Regions from separate parts of the Spirillospora sp. NPDC048824 genome, predicted to be linked through region 2. Evidence: riboswitches for the same ligand, from Rfam matches in the RefSeq annotation. Region 2 holds a riboswitch; the other holds the start of a gene.
What was found. Region 2 has a riboswitch for glycine ahead of gcvT (glycine cleavage system aminomethyltransferase GcvT). Riboswitches for the same ligand answer to the same signal wherever they lie in the genome.

Region 1: linked by a shared signal. The riboswitch ahead of gcvP (aminomethyl-transferring glycine dehydrogenase) and the one ahead of gcvT (glycine cleavage system aminomethyltransferase GcvT) in region 2 are both predicted to bind glycine.

The regions. Positions count from the first base shown of each region.
Region 1 is NZ_JBICUS010000013.1:188,856-192,058, reverse strand. It holds gene ACGFIS_RS25410 (YbhN family protein) at 1-1,053, opposite strand, end outside; glycine riboswitch at 1,321-1,415, shown strand; glycine riboswitch at 1,416-1,523, shown strand; gene gcvP (aminomethyl-transferring glycine dehydrogenase) at 1,586-3,203, shown strand, end outside.
Region 2 is NZ_JBICUS010000021.1:75,696-78,898, reverse strand. It holds gene ACGFIS_RS32025 (M50 family metallopeptidase) at 1-600, opposite strand, end outside; gene ACGFIS_RS32020 (hypothetical protein) at 845-1,165, shown strand; glycine riboswitch at 1,216-1,311, shown strand; gene gcvT (glycine cleavage system aminomethyltransferase GcvT) at 1,477-2,571, shown strand; gene gcvH (glycine cleavage system protein GcvH) at 2,641-3,030, shown strand; gene glyA (serine hydroxymethyltransferase) at 3,033-3,203, shown strand, end outside.

The DNA of each region.
Region 1 (3,203 bases), on a different contig from region 2:
GGCGTCCACCGCGTACGCCATCAGCGACTCCTGCTCCAGGGACCTGCGCAGCGACCGCAGCGCCCGCCCCGTCGTCGTGGACCGCAGCCGCAGCAGCCGCCAGACGCGATACAGCACCCCCGCCGTCTGCTGGTCGCGGTCCAAGACGCGGAGTTCGAGGTCCCATTCGCCGCGGCCGCCGTGGCGGACCGGGAGACGCGCACCGCCGCCGTCCCCCTCCTCGTCCCCGTCCCCGTCCCCGTCCTCGGGACGGGGGGCGAGGACGACGCCGTACCGGCGGGTCTCCTCGGCGCCGCCGGCGGGGTCGTCCAGGCGCGCGGCCCGCTCCGGGCGCAGCCCGAGCCGTTCGAGCGCCGCGACGACCGCCGTGCCCGCGGGACGCGGGTTCGGCGTGCCGACGACGTACAGGGTGCCGTGGCCGATGGCGCGTCCGAGGAAGTAGGTGGCCGCCAGCGCGGACACCGAGGCGTAGTTGGCGGTGAGGCCGGTCAGCGCCGCCAGCCCGATCATCGTCCACGTCGCGGCCTGCCACCGGGCGCGCCCGGCCATTCCGACCGCGCTGACGAAAGCGATCACGGGGGCGATGTCGGTGTGGATGGGGGCCGTCTCCGTGCCGCCCCAGATCAGCGAGTCCAAGACGCCGCCGGGCGCCGCCCGCACCACGAGGTCGTCCAGCCCGACCGTGATCCCGAATGCGATCATGGCGGCCAGCAGCGCGATCGCGACACGCGTCCCGTCCTTGTGGAACAGCCGCTCGATGCCGAACGCGATCGGCGCGGCCAGCACGCCGAAGCTGGAGATCAGCGTGGCCAGGGACAGCAGCAGCCAGGGCGCGTGCGCGGTGCCCTCCTGGATGTCGGCGTGCAGGCCGTGCGTCGTCCCCTTCGCGAACGACACCAGCAGCATCACCGCCGCCAGGCCGGTCACCGACGCGGCGAACCTGATGGCGTCCGACGGGCGGCGGATCCGGTCGGGCTGGGCGGGCTCGTCGACGGGCACACCTGAGGCCGCGCCCTGCCTGGGACGCACCGTTCCGTCGCGGGTCTGCGTCACGCCGTACCGCCGCCCTGACCATCCGTCATCGCGATCAGCGTCCCAGAACCGGCGGCGCGCCGTCGAGCGGCCGGCGGCCGTCCGGCCGTCGTGTGTGCACCGGCAGCCCCATCTCGCGTCCCGAGGCCCCGAGGCCCGTTACCTCCCAGGTCAGACCTCCATATCCTACTCATTGGTAAGGCGGGATGCCGCCGGTCGCTCGCGCCGGGCCGGGGAGGGCCGATCCCGGGCCGCGGCTTTGGGTAGGGTTTGTCGAGGACATGCCGTCGACCCTGTGCGGGAGAGACCCCACGCCGCCAGCGTGGGGCGCCGAAGGGGCAACCTCCCCGGAACCTCTCAGGCAAAAGGACCGCTGGGCGAGGCACCTCTGGAAAGCAGGCGTCGGTCCCCGCACGCGGGGAAGGGCGTCTCACCGAAGGGGAAACCCCGCCGCGCGGGTGAAGCTCTCAGGTGCCGATGACAGAGGGGGAGACCGGCCGCCGGCCCCGCGCCGGCGGCGGATCTGAGCATCGCAGCAGCCAGGAGGCTCTCCATGACCGCCCAGTTCTTCGCCCCCGTGGCCTCGCCGCAGCACCCCCGTTCCACGTTCGCCGACCGGCATGTCGGCCCCTCCGCCGCCGACCAGGCCCGGATGCTCGCCGTGATCGGCTACTCCGGCATCGAGGCCCTCATCGACGACGCGGTGCCCGCCGCGATCCGCACGTCCAGGCCGCTGGACCTGCCGCCCGCGCTGAGCGAGCCCGCCGCGCTGGAACGGCTGCGCGAGCTCGCCGCCCGCAACACCGTCCTGACGTCCATGATCGGCCTCGGCTACCACGGCACGGTCACCCCGGCCGTCATCCTGCGCAACGTCATGGAGAACCCCGGCTGGTACACCGCCTACACCCCCTACCAGCCGGAGATATCCCAGGGGCGCCTTGAGGCCCTGCTGAACTTCCAGACCGTGGTCGCCGACCTGACGGGCCTGCCGGTCGCGAACGCGTCCATGCTGGACGAGGGAACCGCCGCCGCAGAGGCGATGGCCCTCGCCCACCGCGTCTCCAGGCGCAAGGACCCAGGGACGTTCCTGGTCGACGCCGACGCCCTCCCGCAGACGATCGACGTCGTGCGGACGCGGGCCGTCCCGCTCGGCATCGAGGTGGTCACCGCCGACCTGGCCGGCGGGCTTCCCGAGGGGGACTTCTTCGGCGTGCTGCTGCAGTACCCGGGCGCGTCCGGCGCCGTCCGCGACCTGGAGCCGGTCATCGGCCAGGCGCACGACCGCGGCGCCAGGGTCGTCGTCGCCGCCGACCTGCTCGCGCTGACGCTGCTGCGCCCGCCGGGCGAGTCCGGCGCCGACATCGCCGTGGGCTCGACGCAGCGGTTCGGCGTCCCGTACGGCTTCGGCGGCCCGCACGCCGGCTACATGGCGGTCGGCGAGGGGATCCAGCGGCAGCTCCCCGGACGGCTCGTCGGCGTGTCCGTCGACGCCGGCGGCGCCCCCGCGCACCGGCTGGCGCTGCAGACCCGCGAGCAGCACATCCGGCGCGAGAAGGCCACCAGCAACATCTGCACCGCGCAGGTCCTCCTCGCCGTCATGGCGAGCATGTACGCCGTCTACCACGGGCCGGAGGGACTCGCCGCGATCGCCCAGCGGACGCACCGCCGCGCCGCGGAGATCGCCGCGGGGCTGCGCGGCGGCGGCGTGGAGATCGTCCACGACGCGTTCTTCGACACCGTCCTCGCCCGCGTCCCCGGCCGCGCCGCGGAGGTCGTCGCCGCGGCCCGCGAGCGCGGGATCAACCTGCGTCCCGCCGGCGCCGACCACGTCGGGATCGCCTGCGACGAGACGACGCTGCCCCGGCACGTCACCGCCGTCCTGGAGGCGTTCGGCGTCCCGGCCGCCGGCGCCGCCGAGGCGGCCGAGGCGCTCCCGGACGGGCTGCGCCGCGAGAGCCCCTACCTGACCCACCCGGTCTTCCACGCGCACCGCTCCGAGACCGCGATGCTGCGCTACCTGCGCAGACTCCAGGACAAGGACATCGCCCTCGACCGCTCCATGATCCCGCTCGGTTCCTGCACGATGAAGCTGAACGCCACCGCCGAGATGGAGCCGATCACCTGGCCGGAGTTCGCGGACATCCACCCGTTCGCCCCCGTCGACCAGGCCG
Region 2 (3,203 bases):
CACGACGATCTGGTCACCGGCCTGCAGCCCGACCTGCTTCGCCGGGGTCGGCGCGGCGTTCGCCGGGCACTCGGTGAGCTCGGACTGGCTCGCCGGCACCATGCATTCGGCGACCTCCCGGATCACCGGCTGCGGCTGGTTCGTGCCGATGCCCATCAGCAGGATCGCGAAGAACACCACCGCCAGCAGCAGGTTCATCGCGGGCCCGCCGGACATGATCAGCAGCTTCTGCCACCACTTCTTGCCGTAGAAGACGCGGGTCTCGTCTCCCGGCCGAACCTCCTCCAGCGCCACCCCGCGCGCGGACTCGATGAGCCCCTGGAACGGGCCGGTGCTGGCCTGCCGGATCTTCCCGGGTGCGTCTCCTTTGCGCGGTGGCAGCATCCCGATCATCCGGATGTAGCCGCCGAGCGGAATCCATTTGATCCCGTACTCGGTCTCGCCGCGGCGCCACGACCACATCGTCGGACCGAACCCGACCATGAACTGGGTGGTCCGCACCTTGAACAGCTTGGCGAACGAGAAGTGCCCGAGCTCGTGCAGCGCGATGGACACCAGGAGGCCGAAGAACAGAATCAACGCTCCAGCCAGGTATGCCATGCGGCTAGCCCCTCCGGTCGTGCACCCCGCTCACCGGGGGGTGGTCTCCAGCAACCCAACTCAGAGTACGGCACGGCTCCCGGTTTGGTTGAACCAGCGCGCAAGGCGGCCGGACGCCCTCACGGCCCCGAATTGGAACCGAGTTGCTAAGCGGCCCCCACGCCATTGGCACGCACGAGAGTATTCGCGCGCCACGCCACCTGCGCATCATGGCGGCCCCACCCCGGTCCATGGAGGTACTGCCTTGAAACGCGGTCATGTAGCGGCCCTGGCGTTGATGCTCGCCCTGGCCGGATGCGGCGGCTCCGGCGACGGCGGCGGGGCCGCCGAGTCACCCGGCCCTTCGTCCTCGTCGTCCGGCAAGGGGACGACGGTCCTGCCCACCCCGCCCGGGCAGTCGAAGGCGGCCAAGGCGTTCAACGACTGCATGCGCAAGCAGGGCGTTGAGCTGCCCAGCCCGAACCCGACCGCCACACCGGCCGAGAAGGAGATCAAGAAGCGCATGACAGCCCTGCGCGCGTGCATGAAGGCCCTGTCGTCGTCCCCGCCCGCCCAGCCGCGCTGAATCCGGCGGTATCGGACGCACGCAGAGGAATGCAATACTGGCGCAGCCGATGATCCCGTGCGGGAGAGTCCCTTGCAGCCGGTGAGGGACGCCGAAGGAGCAAATCCTCCCCGGAACCTCTCAGGCCCATGGACCGCACGGGTACGGCGACCTCTGGAAAGCGGGGACCCGGGTCCCCCGCCGAAGGTGAAAGCCCGCCCCGGTGGCGGGTGAATCTCTCAGGCGCCGATGACAGAGGGGGAGGCACCGAGCCGACCGGTGCGCGAGTGGGACGATGGACCATACGCGCCCGCGACGAAGGAGCCGAACCGATGTCCGCCGACCCGACCGCGAAGAAGACGCCGCTGCACGACGTCCACCAGGACCTCGGCGCGAACCTCGTCGACTTCGCCGGCTACCTGATGCCGCTGCGCTACGCGAGCGAGACCGCCGAGCACCAGGCCGTCCGCACCGGCGCGGGGCTGTTCGACCTGTCGCACATGGGGGAGATCTTCGTCTCCGGGCCGGGCGCGGGCGCGGCGCTCGACTTCGCGCTGGTCGGCAGTCTCGCGTCGATGCCGGTGGGCAAGGCCCGCTACACGGTGGTCTGCGGGCAGGACGGCGGCGTCCTGGACGACGTGATCGTCTACCGGCTCGCCGACGCCACCTGGATGGTCGTCGCGAACGCCGCCAACACGGGCGTCGTCCGGGAGGCGCTGACCGAACGGGCAGCGGCCTTCGAGGCGGCCGTCGAAGACCGTTCCGGCGCCTACGGGCTGATCGCCCTGCAGGGTCCCCGTTCCCAGGAGATTCTCGAAGGGTTCACCGACGCGGCCATCGCCGACCTCAAGTACTACGCGGTCCTCGCCGGGCGGGTCGCGGGCGTCGACGCCCTCATCGCGCGTACCGGGTACACGGGCGAGGACGGCTTCGAGCTGTTCGTCGACGCGTCCGACGCCGTCGCGCTGTGGAAGGCGCTCGCCGGAGTGGACGGCGTCGTCCCCGCCGGGCTGTCCGCGCGCGACACGCTGCGACTCGAAGCGGGCATGCCGCTGTACGGCAACGAACTGACGGCCGAGACGACGCCGTTCGAGGCGGGCCTCGGCCGGATCGTGAAGCTGGACAAGCCGGGCGACTTCGTTGGAAAGACCGCCTTGGCGGCGCTGGCGCAGACCCCGCCCGGCCGTAGGCTCGTGGGACTGGTCGCGCGCGGGCGTCGCGCGCCGCGAAAGGGGTATCAGGTCGTCACGTCGGGCGGCACGCCGTGCGGGGTCGTGACGAGCGGCGCCCCGTCGCCCACACTGGGCACGCCGATCGCCTTGGCGTACCTCGACAGCGGCGCCGAGGAGACGGACCTCGCGGTGGACGTCCGCGGCCGGCACGAGCCGGTGGACGTGGTCGCCCTCCCGTTCTACAAGCGTTCCTAGAAGAGAAGGTGTGAGGGTGCGGGGGTCACCCCCACAGTGACACCCCACCATGACCAGAAAGAAGTGATCGTGAGCGTTCCGGAGCAGCTCCGCTACAGCGAAGAGCACGAGTGGGTGTCCGGCCTCGGTGGCGAGGACGGCATCGTCACCATCGGCATCACCGCGCACGCCGCCGACGCCCTCGGGGAGATCGTCTACCTCGAACTGCAGCCGTCCGAGGGCGACGCCGTCGAGGCGGGCGAGCCCTGCGGCGAGATCGAGTCGACCAAGTCCGTCAGCGACATCTACTCCCCCGTCAGCGGCGAGATCACCGCGATCAACAGCGCGGTAGTGGACGAGCCCAAGGTCATCAACGACGACCCGTACGGCGAGGGCTGGATCTTCAAGGTCCGCATCTCCGACGAGCCGGGCGACCTGCTCGACTCCGTCGCCTACGACAAGCTGATCGAGGAGAGCTGATCTTGAGCCTGAACGATTCGCTCGCCGCGGCCGACCCGGAGGTCGCCGCGGCCGTCGCCGCCGAGCTCCGTCGGCAGCAGTCCACCCTCGAAATGATCGCCTCGGAGAACTTCGCGCCGGTGTCGGTCCTGGAGGCGCAGGGCTCAGTCCTCACCAACAAGTACGCCGAGGGC